2 linked regions of the Paraglaciecola psychrophila 170 genome follow. Each later gene encodes a partner of the first gene's protein in a complex. Links are inferred from orthologs where the notes say so. Each region holds a gene or a part of one and is shown on either strand. Other genes may lie near its edges.

Evidence for each region.
Region 2: the proteins of uvrD (region 1) and uvrB are in contact, whole or in part, in a crystal structure (PDB 7EGT), measured with the Thermus thermophilus proteins. The link is inferred for Paraglaciecola psychrophila 170 from one-to-one orthologs. Residues at the interface, in WP_096412145.1 of Thermus thermophilus: His654, Arg656, Phe657, Gln666, Asp668, Glu669, Lys680, Arg681, Leu682, Ser683, Lys685, Tyr686, Ala687; in WP_096411307.1 of Thermus thermophilus: Glu23, Leu25, Arg26, Asp27, Gly28, Glu29, Arg30, Phe31, Arg55, Glu326, Asp327, Phe328, Glu379, Ser382, Gln383, His398, Gly400, Arg401.

The regions. Positions count from the first base shown.
Region 1 is NC_020514.1:5,044,627-5,056,135, reverse strand. Bases 2,459-5,418 are described here. They hold uvrD (DNA helicase II), read right to left. Parts: upstream 5,043-5,418; coding sequence 2,874-5,042; downstream 2,459-2,873. Other genes in these bases: cysE (serine O-acetyltransferase), read left to right, coding at 5,161-5,418; C427_RS22250 (GGDEF domain-containing response regulator), read right to left, coding at 2,459-2,812. Also shown: C427_RS28945 (hypothetical protein), read right to left, coding at 2-271; EamA family transporter RarD, read left to right, coding at 638-1,537; more of C427_RS22250, read right to left, coding at 1,574-2,458; more of cysE, read left to right, coding at 5,419-5,940; C427_RS22235 (HAD-IA family hydrolase), read right to left, coding at 5,973-6,689; C427_RS22230 (tyrosine recombinase XerC), read right to left, coding at 6,722-7,615; C427_RS22225 (DUF484 family protein), read right to left, coding at 7,624-8,289; dapF (diaminopimelate epimerase), read right to left, coding at 8,311-9,141; lysA (diaminopimelate decarboxylase), read right to left, coding at 9,308-10,558; C427_RS26605 (lipoprotein), read right to left, coding at 10,560-10,718; C427_RS22210 (phosphatase PAP2 family protein), read right to left, coding at 11,258-11,509. UniProt on the Escherichia coli protein: A helicase with DNA-dependent ATPase activity. Unwinds DNA duplexes with 3'-5' polarity. Translocates on single-stranded DNA with 3'-5' polarity. Initiates unwinding more efficiently from a nicked substrate than double-stranded DNA.
Region 2 is NC_020514.1:1,601,659-1,613,165, forward strand. Bases 4,348-7,305 are described here. They hold uvrB (excinuclease ABC subunit UvrB), read left to right. Parts: upstream 4,348-4,800; coding sequence 4,801-6,810; downstream 6,811-7,305. Other genes in these bases: C427_RS06990 (MATE family efflux transporter), read left to right, coding at 4,348-4,795. Also shown: electron transport complex subunit RsxC, read right to left, coding at 1-908; electron transport complex subunit RsxB, read right to left, coding at 918-1,484; electron transport complex subunit RsxA, read right to left, coding at 1,484-2,065; more of C427_RS06990, read left to right, coding at 3,419-4,347; C427_RS07000 (LysR family transcriptional regulator), read left to right, coding at 7,332-8,252; 7-cyano-7-deazaguanine synthase QueC, read right to left, coding at 8,370-9,029; 7-carboxy-7-deazaguanine synthase QueE, read left to right, coding at 9,127-9,801; C427_RS07015 (hypothetical protein), read left to right, coding at 9,847-10,263; C427_RS07020 (type 2 periplasmic-binding domain-containing protein), read left to right, coding at 10,361-11,137; asnB (asparagine synthase B), read right to left, coding at 11,207-11,507. UniProt on the Escherichia coli protein: The UvrABC repair system catalyzes the recognition and processing of DNA lesions. A damage recognition complex composed of 2 UvrA and 2 UvrB subunits scans DNA for abnormalities.

The sequences.
Region 1 (11,509 bases):
CTTATTCGCTTGAACTTTTATTGCTGATTATGCACATTAACATCGCTATAAGTAACACAGATATTTGTATATAGAATGATTGATAGATGACGAGCAATAGCACACTGATGAGCATTATTAAGACAGACAAGCGGCTGTTGCAAAAAATTGTGAACATTGTGATTACTGCATCTAACACAACAACAACAGCTAATAATTTTAGTCTGCTGCTGACTGAAAGTAGCCAGCTTGCTGGGTTATCTAGATCAACCGACACTTCTAGCCAATACATCAATAAAAATGATGGTAGAGTAAAGCCAACAAAAGCCGCAAGACCATGGCTAGTCCTCCTTTATGTAAACCTTTTGCAAATCCAAATTGGCTGGAGCTAGGGCCAGGCAAAATTTGACTTAAAAATATTAATTTGGCGTAGGCATCGTTAGACAACTATTCCGGTTTTTTCACAGATCTGCGTTGAAAAGATCCAAGGTGTGCTGCAGCTCGACCAAAACTGACACAACCTAACAACAAAAATGTGCAAAACCTCACCGCTCTTTTTCATGGTCACTTTACCTCTATTAGGTTTTCGTTTGCATTTATGAAATGCTTACAGCACACTCCCCGCCATATGAAGCTCTGTCAAAGCTAGGTCAAATAGTTGAACGATAAATCAGTAAAAGCAGGTGTTATTTTTGCACTAGCCGCTTATACAATGTGGGGTATCGCACCCATGTATTTTAAGTTATTAACGAGTGTCCCTGCGCTTGAAATTGTTATGCACCGAATAGTGTGGTCTGTGGTGGTGCTATGTTTACTGTTGGCTGTTCGAAAAAAGTTTAGCCAAGTGTTTAAAGCCATCCGCGATCCAAAAATCATCGTAACCTTATCAATCAGTGGATTATTGTTAGCGGTAAATTGGCTAATCTTTATCTGGGCTGTGAATAACGATAAAATGCTCGATGCTAGCTTGGGTTATTTTATTAATCCATTGTTCAATGTGTTACTAGCGCGTTTCTTTTTGCAAGAAAGCTTAACTAGGTTGCAGTTAATGGCTGTTTTTGTAGCATTAGCAGGCGTCGCTTTTCTAGTGTTTTCATATGGTCAGCTTCCATGGATCGCCCTAGTTTTAGCAACTAGCTTCAGTATTTATGGTTTATTACGCAAAAAAGTGACTGTGGACTCTATGCCCGGCTTATTGATTGAAAGTTGTATTATGTTGCCCTTTGCTTTGTTGTATTGGATTTTCATGGATACAACAAGCGGAAACATGTCACTAAATAGTCTTAACTTAAATATAACGTTGTTATTGGCAGGTGTGGTGACTACCGCTCCATTATTGTGTTTTACTGCTGCAGCTAGGCGTATCCGTTATACCACATTAGGTTTTTTCCAATACATAGGTCCAAGTATAATGTTCTTGCTAGCAGTCATGATCTATCAGGAACCGTTAGATACAACAAGGATGATTACTTTTGTATGTGTGTGGTCAGGATTATTGATTTATGTTTACGATTCATTACGAGTCTACCGAAAGTCTAGACGGATTATTCAAAACTAAATTTAGGGTTAGGTACGATCGGTTGCAAAGAACAGCTTAATCATCAACTAATTGATTTCTTCCATTATTTTTTGCGATATACAGATGCTGGTCGGCTAAACGTATCATGGCGTTTATACCGCCCCTGCTTTTGTGGGTGAGGCCTATGCTAACAGTGCAAGATAGGCTTTGTTTTTCAAAAGTCAGCACTTTATTCGCAATTGCCTTTCGGAAACCTTCCATTATTTGTAATACTTTTTCGGGTGCGGTATTCGAAAAATACACACAAAACTCTTCCCCCCCAAATCGTGCAGCAGTGTAATCTGTAAAATATTCAGCAACTAACTTAGCCAGTTCTTTCAATGTGTAATCACCGCAATCATGTCCATAAGTGTCATTCACTTTTTTGAAATGGTCGATATCGATAATCGCTAGACTTTGTGATTTAGGAGTGACTTTTAGATTTGCAGCGACTCGCGTAAAAAAGTGCCGCCTGTTAGGTAAACCTGTTAAATAATCAGAGTTAGATACACGCCTAATAGTTGCAATATTTTCTAAGCGTTCAACGTTTTGCATAATACGACAGAAAAATTCTTCGTGGCAATAGGGTTTATACAAATAATCAGTTGCGCCACTTTTAATAAATCTGGCAGATAAGCCACTGGTGGTATCTGATGATATACCAATAATGCCAAGGTCTTCTTTGGAATAGGTTTTACGCAGTTCAGAAATCATCTGGATACCGGACATAACTGGAATATTCTCATCTATAATAGCCAGCCTAATATTTGAATGGCTGCGCAAAGATTCCATGCCTTGTTCAGCACTTGCCGCTTCAAAGGTAATGAAATTATGTCTTCTAAGTAGAGCGGTCATAGATTGTCTGCTGACCCTAGAATCATCAACTACTAATACCCCTACTTTCTTATTCTTATCCAATCGACTCAGCAAACGCGTCAGGTATTCATAGACCTGTGCGTTTTCTTTAGGAATGTAATCCACCACACGTTTATTAAGAATAGTAGTTCTGGTTGACTCATCTAGGCTGCCAGTTATTACTATAGTGGGTAAAAAAGATTCAATAGCAAAGTCTATCGCTTCACCATTTGGCGCGTCAGGTAAATTAAAATCGACCACAGCACAGAGGTATTCTTCAGGTGCGGAACTAGAAAAAACATGTTTGGCTTCTACTAAACTAGTGGTGCAAATAGGCTGCAACTGAGCCTTGGCTATAAGACTTCGCATCAGGTTCATACTGGTTTTGCTGTCTTCGACTATTAATACTTTGCGTTGCATGGGTTAAAATGTAGTAGAAAAATTTAATTTAGCAGATTAATTCTTTTCTGGCTTTGGAAAATTAAACTTTTGTTAATTTTGCAAATGACATGACCAGCCATTTACTCCCAAACTCATCGAAGTTAATCTGTACTCTTGCATGTTCGCCACTGCCCTCATAATTCAATACAGTGCCTTCGGAAAATTTAGGATGGGACACTCTCTCCCCTAGTTGAAAGCCTGTTGATTCGAAAGCGGTATGACCCGTAACTGGAGTAAATCTATTTTGAACCGGTCGAGATATGGTGGTCCGCAAACGCACTTCTTCGATACAATCGGTAGGGATCTCTTTGATGAAACGCGACGGGGTGTGATACTTGTCCTGTCCATATACTCTTCTGTTTTCGGCGTAAGTAATATATAACTTTTGCATTGCCCGTGTCATGCCTACATAACAAAGGCGGCGTTCTTCTTCAATTTTACCAGGCTCTTCGTTACTCATCTGACTTGGGAACATGCCTTCTTCAACACCAGCCATAAAAACTAGTGGAAACTCAAGTCCTTTTGCAGTGTGAATAGTCATCATTTGCACAGCGTCTTGATGTTTATCTGCTTGGTTATCTCCTGCCTCTAGAGACGCATGCGCTAAAAAAGCAGACATAGGTGTCATGTTGTCCGCTTCTTCTGGCACCACAAATTGTTTACAGGCGGTGACCAGTTCTTCTAAGTTTTCAATCCTAGCTTGAGCTTTTTCGCCTTTTTCTGCTTTGTACATGGCAAATAAACCGGAATGTTTAATCACGTAGTCTGCATGTTGCTCTAAAGGAAGTGCTGCAGCATCTTGAGTGAGTTGCGTAATTAATTTTGTGAAGGAGCTAAGGGCATTAGATGCACGGCCAGTTAAGCGGTTTTCAGCCAGTATTCTGGAACTGGCATCCCACATGGATAGTTCTGACTCGCGAGCAAGCTCGCGAATTTGTGATAGGGTTTTATCACCAAGGCCACGAGTGGGTGTGTTCACGATTCGTTCAAAGGCAGCGTCATCAATCGTCTGATTAATTAAGCGTAAATAACCAAGTGCATCCCGAATTTCCTGACGTTCAAAGAATCGTAAGCCACCATATATCCGGTAGGCGATAGACTCTTGCAACAATGCTTCCTCTAAAACGCGTGACTGTGCATTATTGCGATATAAAATCGCACAATCAGATAAGGCATTACCGTTGTCTCGCCATTCTTTTATGCGTGCAATGTTAAAACGAGCTTCATCTAACTCATTAAACCCAGCATACAAAGAAATGAGTTCTCCCGGGCTATCTTCGGTCCATAATTTTTTGCCTAATCGGCCTTGGTTATTATCAATTACAGCATTGGCCGCTTTTAATATATTCCCAGTAGAGCGATAATTTTGTTCCAGTCGTATAGTTTTCGCACCTTTAAAGTCTCGTAAAAAATGTTGGATGTTTTCTACATTTGCGCCACGCCAACCATATATTGATTGATCATCATCACCAACAATAATCATATTGTTACTGGGGGCGGCAAGTATCCGCAACCAAGCATATTGAATGTTATTGGTATCTTGAAATTCGTCCACCAGAATCGTTCTAAAGCGTTTTTGGTAGTGTTCTAATACTGAAGGATTGTTTAACCACAGCTCGTGGGCTCTGAGTAACAATTCAGCAAAATCGACTAACCCGGCTCGATCGCATGTCTGTTGGTAAGTCTGATAAATTTCACGCATTTTTTGTTGCGTGGCATCACCATGGGTTTCGATATGCTGAGGACGTAACCCTTCGTCTTTATTGCCGTTGATATACCACTGTACGTGTTTGGGAGCCCAGTGTTTTTCGTCTAGGTTAAGACTTTTAAGTACGCGTCTAACCAATCGATATTGATCATCTGAGTCTAAAATAGTGAAGTTTTGAGGTAGTCCAACATCTGCGTGATGAGCCCGTAGCAGACGATGCGCGATGCCATGAAAGGTACCAATCCACATGCTATTCAGAGCGCTGCCTTGCAACTGCTCTATGCGACCGCGCATTTCTTTGGCGGCTTTATTGGTAAACGTTACTGCTAAAATACCGTATGGGGCAATGCCCTCAACTTCCATTAACCATGCAATACGATGCACCAAAACTCGCGTTTTCCCGCTGCCTGCACCCGCTAAGATAAGCATGTCAGATGCAGGAGCGGCCACTGCATCACGTTGTTTGTCGTTTAACTGGTCAAGAAGTCGAGATACATCCATTACACACAAAATATATTAGAAAAATATATTTCCAGTATATCAGCAACACTGTATTTAAATACACTAAACTCAACCTTATATATAAGAGTAATTGCTTAAATTATATAGCAGAGAAAATATGAGTATTGAATTCTGGCAACAGTTAAAAGACGAAGCAAAGCAGCTTGTTAATAATGAGCCTTTGCTGGCAAGCTATGTGCACACGTGTATTTTGGCTCATCGTAACTTCGAAACAGCGTTAAGTTTTATTTTGTCCAACAAACTAGCTGATGATGTGATGAATGCTTTATCTGTCAGAGAAATGTTTGAACAAAGTTACTTAATACATCCTGAGATAGTTGACGCTGCAATTTGTGATATTCAAGCTGTGTTTAAGCGCGATCCTGCGGTGCACTCATTTCTTACCGTATTACTTAACTTTAAGGGATTTCAAGCGATTCAAGTGTACAGGTTAGCGCATCAACTCTGGATAGCGGGTAGAAAGGATCTAGCCTTGTTTATACAAAGTCGAAACTCAGAAGTTTTTTCGGTGGATATTCACCCTGCGGCAAAAATTGGTCAAGGCGTGATGTTCGATCATGCCACTGGCATTGTGGTGGGTGAAACCGCGGTGATTAATAATAATGTGTCTATTATGCAATCTGTCACGCTTGGCGGTACTGGAAATGAAGCCGGTGATCGCCATCCAAAAATTCGCGAAGGAGTCATGATAGGTGCAGGTGCTAAAATTTTAGGTAATATCGTTATAGGTGAGGGGGCCAAAGTAGGCGCTGGAAGTGTGGTGTTAGATGATGTGCCACCGCATGTCACAGTGGCCGGTATCCCGGCTAAAATTGTTGGTAAGCCTAGTTGTCAGAAGCCTTGCGAAACTATGCGACAAAATATTTTAGAAGATTAAACGTTTATCACTTTTAAAATGACGGATATATTTTAGATAAATGCTAACAACTGGGTTAAATTACTCAGTTGAACATGAGGTAAAAGCTGTGCTTTTTCACTGCGCATCTGCATACTTCTATCCTCAGCATACCAAGCTGTTTGATACCCCGCTCTAAGTGCACCATATATGTCTTTTGGCAAATTATCACCTACATGTAATATGTTTTCGTGTGGGATCTTTAGGTGTGCTTGTGCTGCATCAAACATGGCTTTGTGTGGCTTCATTGGCAATTCCAAACTAGCTTTAAAGTAGGCGCTAAAATACTTTTCAAGTCCAATCTGTTTAAGGTTAACGTTGCCATTAGTCAGGGCTATTAATGGTAAGTTATTCGATAGTGTTTCTAATAAAGAATGAATGCTTCTGTTTATAGTGAAATTGCTTCTTTGAAAATAGAAATGTTCGAAGCACTCTGTGGTAGCTGTCTTTAGCTCGCTACCGGATAAACCCAACTCCATAAAACCAGACTCAAGAGATAATCGACGCAATTCACCCATATCATTTTTTAATAATGGGTTAGCTAGAAGATGTATCTTTTGTCGTGCGCGCCAAAGATTTTTGGCCACATGTTTAGTCGCAGGATATTGGTTATGCATAAATTCAAGTAAAGAACGCTCTGCGTTGATGATGACACTTGTGTTTTCATATAAAGTGTCATCCAGGTCGAATGTAATTGCTTGAATTGGTTTAAGTTTTTTATAATAAATCATTTAGGACTATCTATTCTTTTTGAGTATTCTAATTATTTAGACTTTTTGGCTCTAGGGTGGGCACCATCGTATACGTGGGCGAGATGCTGAAAGTTCAGGTGCGTATATACCTGGGTTGTAGATAAATTAGCATGCCCCAGTAGCTCTTGCACCCCCCTCAAATCTGAGCTTGATTCCAGAACATGAGTGGCAAAACTGTGTCGAAGTTTATGTGGATTAACAGATTGTTCTAGATTTTGCCGAGTCGCCCACAATTTCATACGTTTCGCTATTTGCCTAGTGCCGATCCTATTTTTTAACATACTGACGAATAAGGCAGGCTCTTCACTGGATGCTAGTTCTGGTCTTATCTTAAGCCACACACTTAATGCTTCTAAAGCAACTCTTCCAATAGGTAACAAACGTTCTTTATTACCTTTACCTATAACTCTTAGCTGTCTGTCAGGTTGAATACTTTTTATATTGAGATTAGCCAATTCTGATAAACGTAAGCCACAACTATACATAAGTTCCATCATCGCCTTATCTCGCAAAGCTAGAAGGCCATCTTCCTTGATATCCAATAATTGATGCATCTCATCAACATTTAATTGTTTGGGTAAGGGTTTGGCCTGCTTAGGAGCTTGAATTGAAGATGCAGGGTTTTGTGTTAATTGGCCTTGTTGAACTAGATAAGCGCAAAATCCTCTGATAGAAGATAAGCGTAAAGCGATAGAACGCGAGCTTAGGCTGCTTTTACGTGCATCGTTCAGAATCCTACGGATATCTGATGTATTGAATGTTGACCAACATTCAATATCGAGTTTACTGAAAGCTGCGATAAGCTGCCGCTGATAATTTTCTATCGAGTTACTCGCTAGATTTTTTTCGTACCTTAAATACGCAAGATATTTTTCTAACCAAGTATGTAGGCTTGGCCTCAACATTTTATTAATTAATAGGTCAGCATTTTAGGTAACAAGATACCCAAAAATTGCTGTAGTTGGGTGATCAGTAAGGTATCCATATCTGGATTAAAATGACCTGGATCTTTACTACCTATTGCTAAAATTCCAAGTTCACCCAAATCCCCAATCAGTAATAAAGCCACTGAGTTAGCTTCTTGATCAGCAAACAATAACTTGCGTTCATGCTCACTTAAACGTCCAAAGAAAAGTTTATGTCTTTTAAAGCGTTTTTCGATAAATAAGCGTCGCTGGATCTCAGGCAACGCATGAGCACCTTTGAAAGGCTTTAAGGTGACGGATGCTAACTGCAGGTTTTCTTGAATCACCTCTTCCAAAACAAATTTTAGATCATCAAGGTTAGTACACTTTAGGATACGCAAATTTAAGTCGGCATAGACTCGATAAATGGCTTCGTTCTGTTTGGCAATGGAAATTAATTGATTCAGCTTATGACTCAAGCTTCTGACTTTTTTGCGTAGCTGTTCACTTTGCAATTCCACCAAAGATACACTGCCTTTGTGTGAATGGGGAATACTGATTTTTTCAATAATCTGCGGAAATTGGGTGAAAAACTCAGGGTTTTCAAGTAAGTAAGCGGCTACTTGTTCAGCATCAAGTAGATTGTCAGATTCATATGCAGTCGTTGTATCCATTTTATTTTTGCGACTCTTTGCTCATAAGTTTATATATCCATCAAAAACATGCTCAGCGGCGCCGGTCATTTTTAATACATTATCACCACCTTGCCAACGTATTTTTAAACTACCACCACGCAAATCAACTCTTACATCTTTACTTAATCTGTTTTGTAACTGCCCTACAGCTACTGCAGCACATGCTCCGCTGCCACAAGCTAATGTTTCACCAGCACCTCTTTCAAAAACGCGTAGTTTGATGTGGCTATGATTGATAATTTGCATAAAGCCAACGTTTGCACCTTCACTAAAACGTTCATGTTTTTCAAGCAAGGGGCCCATTGTCTCCACATCTGCTGTTTCCACATCATCTACCAGCAACACACAATGGGGATTACCCATAGAAACAGCACCACAAAAAAAAGTGTGCTCCTGTGCTCTTATGATGTAAGTTTTTTCACGCTTTTGTGCTTTTATCGGCACCAAACTTGGCTCAAACTCGGGTACCCCCATATTTACTGTTACTTGCCCATCTTTCTCAAGATAGAGAACCATACGACCCGCTTTGGTACTGACTACAATTTTATTACGGTTAGTTAGGCCTTTCATTTTTACGAAGCGAGCAAAACAGCGTGCGCCATTTCCACACTGAGAGACTTCAGAACCATCGGCGTTAAATATTCTGTAATGAAAATCTTGGTCGGGATCATAAGGTGGCTCAACCATTAAAAGTTGATCGAACCCGATACCAAAATTTCTGTCCGAAAGTTGTTGAATTTTCTCTTTAGAAAAAAATACGTTTTGCGTTACATTATCAATAACAACAAAATCATTTCCCAGACCATGCATCTTTGAAAACTGGATTTGCATTGCGACTACTTAGCTAAACTTTTGTCAACACGCTTTAGAACATACGTGTTTTATATTATTAAATAGTTATATCATTTCAGCGAAAGACTGACTATGTCTTTAGCTTGATACAGGCTAAATAATCGCAATATTTATTAAATAAATATTTAAACCCATAAACCAATAGTTATGTTGGTATGTGCTCACTTTCAAATAATTGTGATATTTTTTCACGCTCTCTGACTAGATGCATCTTATCGCCATCAATTAATACTTCTGCGGCCTTGCATCGACTATTGTAGTTTGACGCCATAGCAAAACCGTATGCACCCGCACTGCGAACTGCAAGGTAATCATTTGGTTCGATAGCTAGCTCTCGGTCTTTACCGAGAAAATCGCCGGTTTCACAAATAGGACCTACTACATCATAAATAGCTTTGATTCTTTCAAGTCCAGCATCTAAAGGAATGATATTTTGCCATGCTGAGTAGAGCGCTGGGCGAATAAGATCGTTCATCGCTGCATCAACAATAGCAAAGTTTTTCTCCGCCCCCTGTTTTAGAAACTCGACCTTAGTTAACAAAATCCCAGCATTAGCCATGATTGCTCGGCCAGGTTCAAAGATAAGTAATAGCTCTTCTCGGCCCTTCAATCGTTCAGTGATAGCTTGTGTATATTGGTCTGGGTGTGGTGGCTTCTCATCATTATAAGTTACACCTAGCCCACCCCCTACATCGAGATGATGTATATGGATTTGGTGTTCAGCAAGCTCGTCTATTAAGGCTAACAATATATCTAGGGCATCTACAAAAGGGGTTAATTCCGTTATCTGAGAACCAATATGGCAATCAATGCCGATCACATTTAAATACGGCAGGCTATGCGCATATTTATAGATTTCAACAGCTTGTTGGCGTTCAACTCCAAACTTGTTGTCTTTAAGGCCTGTAGAAATGTATGGGTGAGTTTTAGCATCAACATCTGGGTTAACTCGAATCGATATGGGCGCTTTTTTACCAGCTTTCTCAGCTACTTCGTTGATACGGGTCAGTTCACTGCGTGATTCAACGTTAAAACATTTAATATTATGTTCTAAGGCAAAAGCAATCTCATCATGGGTCTTACCTACCCCTGAAAACACTACTTTGCTGGGATCACCACCAGCTTTGAGCACACGTGTTAGCTCCCCACCAGAAACAATATCAAAACCAGAACCCAATTTGGCCATCACATTTAACACTGCCAAATTAGAATTAGCTTTCACAGCATAACAAATTAAGTGTGGCTGACTACCGGCTGCTCTATCAAATGCATGCCAATGTCGTTCAATTGTGGCCTTTGAGTATACATAACAAGGCGTACCGTGAATGTGTGCTACGGTTTCAAGGGCTACGTCTTCAGCAAATAGTTGTTGATTTTTATAGGCAAAGTAGTCCATATCAATTTGTTCCTTGTTCGGCAGACTCAGTGGATGGTTCTAAGTCTGGTGTTGGGGTGTTTGTGGCAGGTTCTTTAGGCGAATATAAAGGAAGTTTTTGGCCACAGGCAGTGAGTATGACTACTGCCAAGGAAACTAAGCCAATTGTTTTCAAATTCATTCTGTTTGCCATCACAACATACCCGTTAATTTATAAGTTGTAATCATGTCACTACCGAGGGTAAAAACAAAGAGATGCTAGGCTTAGAATTGCTTATTTTATGCAATATGAAATAACTAAGATAAAAAATTGGGGGAAGATTAAATTTAGACTTAGTTTCGTGATGTTATATTCAGTATATCGCTGGGAAGTTGATAGTTGTATTACATTTTAATCTGCAACATAGAGTTGCGTTTCATAGCTGAGCATTGCTCTTTTAATACCTGACTTATTAATACTCGGTTTGCGGTAAGTCACTTTTTAGCCTGCAGCCGCTAATATATAAGCCTTAGGCTTATCAGTAAGCTGGCGCAAATCTTATAAAGATAAACTCTGGATATGTATATTTCCAAAACTATCCTAGATGAAGTATTCATATCATCAATGCAGTTAAGTGCAGGTGCTTAATATTATAGTAAGTTTGAACTTTAATATGTCTGATTCGAATGTGGTAGCTACTTATATTTTATTCAAAGATAATTTTCATTAGTTGTTTGATTTTAAAGTATCAACAAACTTATTGTGGAAATACCTAATCCCAATAGTGCGCCTGCAAAAATATCACTGGGATAGTGCACACCTAAAAGCACTCTGGTTACTCCGATGCAACTTGCCCATACATATGCAATAACACTTAGACTAGGATAAAAATGGGCGATTAAAGATGCCATCAAAAAAGCAGCTGCAGTATGCCCAGAAGGTAGGCTAAATTTATCGGATGGCACAATATGGGCATTAAGCTCAATTATATG
Region 2 (11,507 bases), 3.4 Mb from region 1 along the record:
ACGGTTACCACGCGCTCGATGAGCGGTTTCCCCGTAAAAATCGCATCTGCTATGGCAAAACAAGTGCCCACATTATGCATGATTACGCCGACATCCACCGGTAATCCCTGAGCTGGTACTTCTCGGTTGGTCAGTACTTGAATTAGTTGCTTTTCGCCGCCTGCAGGGTACTTAGTCGGCACAATGCATACACGATAGTTGGAGCTTTCTCGGCATGCCACTTGCAACGCTTCTATGGCTTCAGGTTTGTTATTCTCTATACCTATCAATACTTGTTTTGGCTTAAGCAGATGGCACAACACGTTGATACCTTGACGTATTTGCCAAGCGTGTTCACGCATTAAACGGTCGTCAGAGGTAATGTAAGGTTCACATTCGATACCGTTGATAATTAAAAAATCGATATCTTTTTTAGGCGAAGACTTGATATGAGTGGGAAAACCAGCACCGCCCATACCACTGATTCCAGCATCACAAATAGCGGCTAACACTTGCATCTTTGGTTGGTTTTGATAATCCACTAAAGGGCTAAGTTGAGTCCATTTGTCTTGTTGGTCACTGCTAATTTCAACTGTCAACTCTGGTAAACCAGAAGGATGAGCTGACACATGTTTGTGTATTGCTGTTATTTCACCCGATGTGGAAGCATGAATTGGGACGGCAAAAGGGTTCATACTTTTGGTCAATGCTTGTCCTTTGAGCACCTTCTGACCGACTTCAACAATTAAATGACCTTCGATACCTATATGTTGTTTAACTGGCACATATAGGCGTTCAGGGATAGGTAGTCTGCCTATTGGAGTTTGGTTCGACAGTGATTTGCGTTCAGCAGGAAAGACGCCTCCAGGAAAGTCCCACAATTCTTGGTTGTCTAGTTTTTCAATGATGTCGTCGAAGTTATTTGGCATAATTCCTGATTAGCCTATTCGTTTTATAGGAATGGCATCGATATTCCAGCGCCAAGATGAGGCACTGTTTTGTAAAGGCAACATATCGATGCAATCAACAGGGCAGGGGTCTACACATAAATCACAGCCTGTGCACTCATCGACTATCACTGTATGCATCTGTTTGGCAGCACCTATTATGGCATCTACAGGACATGCCTGAATGCATTTAGTGCAGCCTATACATTCGTCTTCACGAATATAAGCAACCATTTTGATATCTTCTGAGCCATGTGCGGCATCTAAAGATGTCGCTTCTACACCCATAAGGTTAGCCAGTTTTTTTATGGTGGCATCGCCACCCGGCGGGCATTTATTTATCTCGTCGCCATCAGCTATTGCTTGAGCATAAGGTTTGCAACCAGGGTACCCACATTGTCCACACTGGGTTTGTGGGAGTATTTGATCTATTTGTTCAACTAAAGGGTCGCTTTCAACTTTAAATTTTACCGCAGCAAATCCAAGCACAAGCCCAAAAACTAGAGCCAACAGACCTATGGCGAGTAAGGCAGTTAAAATAGCAAATCCTAGTGACATTAAAACTTAACCAATCCAGTAAAGCCCATAAAAGCTAAAGACATTAAACCTGCAGTAATCATACCTATAGAAGCCCCTTTAAAAGGTTTAGGTACGTCAGCAACAGCTAAACGTTCACGCATCGCTGAAAATAATATGAGTACTAAAGAGAAACCTACTGCAGCACCAAAGCCATAAATAACCGATTCAACAAAATTATGTTCCTGGTTGATATTCAACAGTGCAACGCCTAAGACGGCACAGTTGGTGGTGATGAGTGGTAAGAAGATACCTAGCAGGCGGTATAAAGTAGGGCTAGTTTTGTGCACGACCATTTCAGTGAACTGCACAACTACGGCTATCACCAGAATAAAACTCAGGGTACGCAAATAGCCGATACCAAGAGGTAGTAATATATAGTGTTCGACTAGATAGCTGGAGATAGAGGCCAATGTTAGTACAAAAGTAGTGGCCATAGACATGCCAATAGCTGTTTCTAACTTACCTGATACACCCATAAATGGGCACAAGCCTAGAAATTGAACTAACACGAAGTTGTTTACCAGCACAGTGCCAATTAATAGTAATAAGAATTCGGTCATGTAAAATGAATATTAGCCAAGAGTTATTAATGCGTCCTTATTATCTGTATTTAAGTGACCATTAACAACTTGATATTCAAAAGTTTATTGCTATATGGTGTTTATTATTGAAATAAGGGTAGATAACTAAAAGTAATGAATGAGGAAATGGCTGAATAAAGAATTGGCTCCCCCTCCCCGACTCGAACAGGGGACCTGCGGATTAACAGTCCGTCGCTCTAACCAGCTGAGCTAAGGGGGAATTCAATTTCATATTAAATATTGTTTTTCATAAACATTTAATCACAAGTATAAGTTGGCTCCCCCTCCCCGACTCGAACAGGGGACCTGCGGATTAACAGTCCGTCGCTCTAACCAGCTGAGCTAAGGGGGAACGTTATACTTACGTTGTAAACCTCACTTAGTTACAAACTAGGTGGCTTTTCAACGGGGCGGAATAATAATGAGCATACCGCTCGCTGTCAACACTCAAAGTGAGGTTTTATGTATATATTTATAAACTTTCGCGCAATCTGTACGTAATACCATCAGAAATAAAAAATCTCATTTTTATTGATTTAAAATTGTGCGATTTAAGTTTGCCAATTTAATTTTAAATCAAAGACCGTTTTTTCATTTCGTTATAGCTAATTGTTATTAACGATTTGTTGAACACTGTACGTATTGCCAGTGTTTAATAAAAGTGTAACCTTTGGTCGCCATGCTAAGGTTAGTGATTACTAACTAAAACAAAAGCAGACAGTGGTGCCAATGTACGCCAATTCTAGGGTCAAGGCAGTTATCCACGAAACCTGTGGATAACCTTGTGGATTAAATTCTAATAAGTACGATGATACTTATCAATTAAATGTCAAGAGTTGAAGTTGATAATATTAGATTAATTTAAAAAATCATTTAAAAACATATGGATACGATATTTTTTGGTTTCATAAAAAAATAAAAACTTCAGTTTGAATTGTATTGAATTTCGCTTGTGTGTTGTTTTTAAAGAGAAATTAAAAATTATGCTAAAACAACCAGATTATTTTTTAAATATTAATCGATGGTTTTTAAAACAATCTATTTATTTTCAAGTGAGGCAGTGTCGTAAAAGTAAAAACGTCAAAAAACAGACACTCAAGTGTATTCAAATGCATACATCTGATAAATGTTGACATTTGTAACAATCCCGTAACATTAGTGGCGGTAAATATAATAAAATTCATACAAAAATCGCGTATTATATGTATCTTTATGACAGTGCTGAAGACACCTCTACGAATCTTCGAATGTGTAAGGTTGAATATGTGACATGTGATCCCGGGCTAGTTAACCTTCTTACCCATCATTATCTTAAATTAAGAGAGAGTAATATTGACCTCAAGCACTAAAACATCGTCACCCCCAGATTTGCTGAACCAAGATATTGCTCTAACACTACGTAAAATGACTCTACCTATGATAATAGGAATGGTAGTGCTCATGACATTTGGGCTGGTAGATACTTTTTTTATCGGTATGTTAGGCACGCAACAACTTGCTGCTATCAGCTTTACTTTTCCAGTTACCTTTACGGTTATTAGTCTAAATATTGGCTTGGGTATTGGTACCTCGGCTATTATTGCTAAGTTGCTTGGCGCAGGGCAACGCCACCAAGCTAAGGAGACTGCAACTGGTGCATTGATGCTCACTATGGTATTAGCGATTATTTTAGCTGTTATCGGCGTGATCACGATTGAACCGATATTTCGCTTAATGGGGGCTGACCCACTGCAGTTAGTCTTTATTAAAGAGTATATGCTGGTGTGGTACGCTGCCGGGGTGTTTTTGGCAATGCCCATGGTCGGCAACAGTGTGTTGCGCGCTTCTGGTGATACCAAAACACCCAGTTATGTGATGGCCTTTGGTGGTCTTATCAACGTGATACTTGATCCCATACTTATATTCGGATGGGGCCCAGTACCTGCCCTTGGAATACAAGGTGCGGCTGTCGCTACCCTTATAGCTTGGGCAGTGGGGTTATTTTATATTTTATATATATTGGTCGTAAAGCGGAAATTGATTGAACCTAAATTACTTAATTGGCAACAGTTAAAACGCAGTACTGGGGGTATTTTAAAAATTGGTGTACCTGCAGCGGGTGCAAACATGTTGACCCCCATTTCTGCCGGAATAGTCACAGCAATTGTGGCAGGTTATGGACCAGAAGCCGTTGCCGCATGGGGAGTCGGTGGCCGATTAGAATCTATTGCTAGTATAGTGGTATTGTCTTTATCCATGTCATTGCCACCCTTTATAAGTCAAAATTTTGGAGCGAATAAGCTTGAGCGAGTAGGGCAGGCCTATAGTTTGTGCGTCAAATTTGTAATTGTATGGCAGCTGTTTATTTTTGCTATTTTGGCCCTGTTATCAGGTGTCATTGCCGATATATTCACCGATGAGTTAAACGTTGCCTCGACCATAATAATGTTTCTAATGATTGTGCCCTTAGGATATGGATTGCAAGGTGTGACTATTTTGACTAATTCATCCTTTAATGCCATGCATATGCCGATGTCAGCCCTATCATTAAATTTTATGCGTTTATTTGTGTTTTTTGTGCCTTTTTCTTACATAGGTAGTTATTGGTTTGATTTATCCGGACTTTTTTGGGCGGGAGCAATCGCCAACATTGCCGTTGGTTGTATTGCTTATATTTGGTGTAAAACCATTCTCGCCTCTCGATTTGAACAAAGTGTATTGAGTAAATAAGATTTATGAGTAGACCATTTGAATTATCCTCTAGTTATTCGCCAGCCGGCGACCAGCCCGGAGCGATTAAAGCGTTAGTAGAAGGCCTAGAAGATGGCCTTGCACGACAAATATTATTAGGTGTCACAGGCTCTGGTAAAACATTTACTATGGCAAATGTGATAGAGAAGGTGCAGCGTCCGACATTGATTCTGGCACACAATAAAACCTTAGCAGCACAGCTTTATGGAGAAATGAAAGAGTTTTTCCCAAATAATGCAGTGGAATATTTTGTTTCTTACTACGATTATTATCAACCTGAAGCCTATGTGCCCTCAAGTGACACTTTTATTGAGAAAGATGCATCGATAAACGCACACATTGAACAAATGCGTTTATCAGCCACCAAATCTCTGATGGAAAGACGCGACGTTATTATTGTTTCTAGTGTATCGGCTATCTATGGTTTGGGCGATCCGGAGTCTTACATGAAGATGCTGGTGCATTTTCGTCAAGGCGACATCATGAATCAGCGTGATATTTTACGTCGCCTAGTTGAAATTCAATATTCTCGCAATGATGTCGCATTTGACCGAGGGACCTTTAGAGTGCGCGGTGATGTGATTGACATATTTCCTGCAGACTCAGAACGTCATGGTATCAGGGTGGAATTATTCGACGAAGAAGTTGAACGCATTAGCATATTTGACCCACTTACAGGCGCTGTTGAGAAAAGGGTGACGCGCGCCACGGTTTTCCCTAAAACTCATTACGTCACACCCAGGGAAAAAATCATTGATGCGATTGAACATATTAAAGTTGAACTCAAAGAAAGACGTGAGCAACTTAAATCCGTTAATAAATTAGTAGAAGAGCAGCGAGTGTCCCAGCGTTGTCAATTTGATATGGAAATGATGCAGGAGTTAGGTTATTGCTCAGGTATTGAAAACTACTCTCGCTATTTGTCAGGACGTGCACCAGGTGATCCTCCGCCCACTCTTATTGATTATTTCCCAGCTGATGGCTTAATGTTTATCGATGAGTCTCACGTTACTGTGTCACAAATTGGTGCCATGTATAAAGGTGACAGATCCCGAAAAGAAACCTTAGTGGAATATGGATTCAGATTGCCATCAGCATTAGATAATAGGCCTCTAAAGTTTGAGGAGTTTGAACAAATAAGCCCGCAAACAATTTATGTTTCTGCCACACCGGGTAAATTTGAACTGGCTATTGCACCAGACGATATAGTTGAGCAACTGGTTCGTCCTACGGGGTTGCTTGACCCTGAAATAGAGATACGGCCAGTAGGCACACAAGTGGATGATTTACTTTCTGAAATTCATAAGTGTGTGGCAGTGAACGAAAGAGTGCTCGTTACTACCTTGACCAAACGTATGTCTGAAGACTTAAGTGATTATCTGGATGAGCATGGTGTAAAAGCCCGTTATTTACACTCAGATATCGATACAGTAGAGCGTATCGAAATTATACGCGATTTACGTATTGGTAAGTTTGACGTGTTAGTTGGGATCAACTTGCTTCGTGAAGGTCTTGATATGCCAGAAGTGTCGTTAGTGGCTATTCTTGATGCAGATAAAGAGGGCTTTTTACGTTCTGATAAATCACTGATACAAACTATGGGTAGGGCAGCTCGGCACATAAATGGCCGGGCAATCTTATATGCTGATAGGATCACGGGGTCGATGCAACGGGCGATTGAAGAAACAGATAGAAGGCGGGACATCCAACGTGCCTACAATCTTAAGCACGGCATTATTCCTACCCAGATGAATAAACCTATCACCGACATCATGGACGTGGGCGATGGCAGTTCTGACAGTAAAGTGAAGCTCAGGCTAGTGGCTGAGTCGAGCAAAAAATATAATACGCTCAGTACACCGCAACTTTTGCAAAAAATTAGTGAACTGGAAAAAGTCATGTTTAAAGCGGCTAAAGATTTAGAATTTGAAAAAGCAGCGAATTTGCGTGATGACATTGAAGCCTATCGTGCTCAAATAGTGAAAAATTCCTAGTTAACCCGAACTCTGGTTAAGACGTGCCGCGTCCCTATAAGTCATTACAATATAAACGATATGTTAGATGCTGCCAATTGGTTCGCAAAGACATTGAATACATCTAGTGCTGCTATTATTGTGTTTATCGAGGGGGAGATTGTGAGGGAATAGCGCGCTATTGTAAGCAAGTCCAACGAAGGTAGGCGCGATAATAGTGGTACTGGGTATTATGGCTTATCCCGAGCTCAGGTTATTTATACTCAAAGATTATTGTAACCGCATGGCACCAATAAGGAAATGTTTCTCCAGCCTTAGGCTGGCGTTTATAGCTTCGGTTATCGCGACGTCGGTTGTCGCAACGTCGGTAGTCGCAAAGTCGGTTTTCGATGGTCGTAATAGTTAGAAAAAGTTAAATTTTTCACTTTTCTATAGCTAAGACCTTTGTTTTAGCAGTTCTGCTAAATTTCCATTGTAATCCGGCTAAGGCTTTCCTACTATGTACTTTAGTATCAATAACTATACCTAAAAGTGGTGCTGTAATGTTAAATCGTCTTCAAGAATCCGATATCAAATTATTGCGTGTATTTTACGCTGTTGCCTCATGTAATGGCTTTACTGCAGCTGAGCCGGTGCTTAGGATGCAACGTCCGAATATTAGCGCGGCTATTAAAAAGCTCGAAGAACGCTTAGATTTAGTATTATGTCATCGTGGTCGTGGTGGTTTTCAAATGACCAAAGAGGGTGAAGTGGTTTTTCAGGAAACCAAACGTATCTTCAACTCTTTTGATAACTTTGTGTTTAACCTAAAAAGTTTGCATGATGATTATTCAGGCCATGTCACCTTAGTGATGATGGCGGGTTTACCCCTTTCATATCACTTGGCGGTGAGTAAATCTGTTAAAAGCACTATGAAAAAATTTAACGATATTCACGTGAATATTCAAACCAGATTGTATAACGAGGTCGAGCATGTTGCATTGTCTGGTGAATGTCATTTGGTGTTGTCGACTTATGATATGGTCAAACCTGAGTCTGTCACTTTTCACCCAGTTGATGTTTCATGTAAAGGAAGACTCTATTGTGCACCTTCCCATGTTCTAGCAAAATATCGTGATGGTTTTCCTAACAACGTTAAGATTGGAGACTATCCAGCAATTGGTATCTCCGGCTTGTCCTCAGCCAATTACATTGCTGACGATACACGTATGGCTATTCAAACCTTTTCTGATTCCTACGATGCTTGCTTAGCTGCGATCATGACTGGTGAATACGTAGGGCTATTACCTGATTATATACTCACAAACCAAGGTGCAGGGTTAGGACTAGTGCCAGTAGGCAAAAGTTTATTTGAATTTAGTCACGAATTATTTGTGATGAATGGCAAAAACACCCGATTAAATCCTGTGTTAAGACATTTAATTAAGGAAATTAGCTATTTTATCCAGCAGGTTGATCAGTAGCGTTTAGAACTGAGGTCTAATTTTGATAAAAAAGCCGCATATATGCGGCTTTTTTATTGGTGATTAAAGGATTTGCTTTTTTATTATGTACAACAAAAAGCAAACCACCATTTTACCTTACCCTTCATACTCCAAAGGATCAGTCACCCCATTTTCAGTAAACGCTTCTAATCTTTCCTGACAGGCTCCACATTTACCACAGGCTTTTTCACGACCGTTGTAACAAGTCCATGAGAGGTTGTAATCTAAGCCCATTTTTAAGCCTGCTGTTAAAATTGCCGTTTTGCTGACCTCCAAATAAGGCGTCACAATTTCGACTGCCTCATAGTTAGCTATAGCGCAAACGTCATTCATTTTATGCACAAACTCAGGCCGGCAGTCTGGGTAGATAGCGTGGTCGCCTGAGTGAGCACCGAAGTAGACTTTGTTGGCATCGATTGAAACGGCATAACCTACTGCCATAGATAGCAAAATCATATTACGATTTGGCACCACAGTACTTTTCATGCTTTCTTCTTCGTAATGGCCTTCTGCTACTTCAATATCTGATGTCAGTGATGAGCCTCCAATTAATTGATTGATAGCTGAAATATCGACTATTTTGTGGTGCACACTTAACTCTTGACAGGCTCGAGCTGCATAATCGAGTTCTTTTTTATGTTTTTGCCCATAATTAAAAGACAGGGCAAATACCTCTAAGCCCTGTTTGACTGCTAGGTTTAGGACTGTAAAAGAGTCCATTCCTCCGGAAAAAATTACCACTACCTTTTGTGACATGGGCTTTGCTTCTTTATAATCAATTCATTAATATCGATTTTAAGTGATTTGACGATAAATTCCCACACTAGGGACGCGTTAAACTAAAGGAAAGTGATTGAGTACCTATAAAATTAATGAAGTGTTTGAATCTTTGCAAGGAGAGGGGAGTTATACCGGGTTGCCATCGATTTTTGTGCGACTGCAGGGGTGCCCTGTGGGATGTCCATGGTGCGATACTAAACATACTTGGGTAGTGTCGCCTGAGTTAAAGACCACAAGCAATGCGGTGATGGCAGAAACGGCTGAGTCTGATAGTTGGTTTGAACAGACTACCGAACAGTTATTAGGCCTTTTTAATCTTCATGGTTACGTGGCTAAACATATCGTGATCACCGGTGGTGAGCCGTGTTTGTATGATTTGACTGAAATCACTAGTAGCTTAATAGCTAAAGGGTATTCGGTGCAAATTGAAACCAGCGGTACTTATGAGATCATCGCGCATCCAGACACCTGGGTCACTGTTTCACCAAAAATCAATATGCCGGGAGGCAGGCTTGTATTACGAAGTGCAATGCGCCGAGCAAATGAAATTAAGCATCCGATAGCAATGCAAAAACATATTGAAGAGCTAGACGAGGTGCTGACACTTTTAGGTGACCAAGCGGTACCCAATATTTATTTACAGCCGATTAGCCAACAAAAACGTGCCACTGACCTTGCAATTAAAACCTGCATAGCGCGTAATTGGCGATTGTCATTACAAACTCACAAATTTATTGGGATCGAGTAGCGATCTATATGCACGTAATATACGTGATTAAGGGGTACGTCAATTATGCCGATTGATTCAGAATATTTTTTAGATATTTATGCTACAGCATTAAATACCTTTGACCCTAAACAGGTGGTCAGCTTTTATCTACCACCTACTATTATCATGAGTGACAAAAGTAAAAAAGTCATCACTAGCGAGAAAAAATTAGAGCACAATTTAAGTCGGATATTTACAAAGCTTAAGCAAGCAGGGATTAAAAAATTTGTACCTAAATTGCAGCAAACTATTCGCTTATCAGGTTCACTATTTTTCTCAAAAATGCGCTGGCAATTCTATGTTGATCAAGATCGATTATGTTTTAGCTGTGCCTCGTCATACACCTTGCAAAAGATGCCCGACAAACAACTTGAAATAATTGTGACGGTTATTGATGATGACGAAAATAAACTTATAGATATTTTTTCCCTTGCCGAGTAAGTTATGAATAAAATCCTAGCTGGGTTTATCCTACTTTTTTAGTGTTAATGCTCAGAGTGCATCATGGCAAATAACCTTTCCCCGTTCGATTGAAACGGTGTCAACAATTGACGATTACCCAATCAAGCTGTTGGCATTGGCTTTGGATCAAACCGGCGTTAATTATCAACTTAAACCCTCAGACAATCTTCTGTCAAAAGGCAAGGCCCTAGACAGGCTTCAAGACAATAGAGAAATAAACATTGTTTGGGGTATGACCAATGTCCAGCGTGAAAAAGATTTACTGCCAATACGTATTCCCATATTTAAAGGGTTGATTGGTTGGCGTTTACTGTTGATTCGAGAAGACATGGCTGAACGATTTACCTATATTCAGCAGTTCGATCATCTAGTTAAACTTTCGCCATTGCAGGGGCGAGATTGGCCAGACACCAAAATATTGCAATCCAATGGTTTCGACGTGATCACCGATCGTACCCAAACCTCTCTTGTGAAAATGCTTGGTAGAGCACAAGGGGATTTTTTCCCGCGCTCTATTATAGAAATTTGGGAGGAACTGGCTATGAGCGACGTGGCGAATAAAATACAGATTCAACCTACTCTTGGGATACGTTATCCCGCGGCAATCTACTTTTTTGTAAATAAGAAAAGTGTTCCTTTGGCGAACCTGATTGAACGAGGGTTAGAAAAAGCCATCAAAAATGGAACGTATGACGAGTTATTTGAAGAGAATTATAAAGCTTCTATTGAAAAATCAGAGATTGGCAATAGAACATTTTACACATTAGAAAACACCTTTTTACCAGAAAAAACGCCTTTAGACAGAGAGGAATTATGGTTTGACGGCAAAATTCATACTTCTACCGAGCCATAAAAAAACCAGAGTGATTGACTCTGGTTTTTATCTGATTCGTAGATGTAGCTAGTGTAGCTTAATTATGACCTAGCTCTTACCGTGAACAGAGCTTATTGCACGACCAGAAGGGTCAGCATTGGCTTTAAAGCTCGCATCCCACTCTAAGGCTTCTACTGTACTACAAGCGATAGATTTGCCGCTAGGCACACACTTAGCTGCCGTTTCTTGTGGAAAGTAACCTTCGAAAATACTGCGGTAAAAGTAGCCTTCTTTAGTATCAGGGGTATTCACTGGGAAGCGAAATTCTGCTGAAGCCATTTGCGGATCGGTGACTTGGGTTTCAATATATTCTTTAAGTGAATCAATCCATGAATAACCGACACCATCA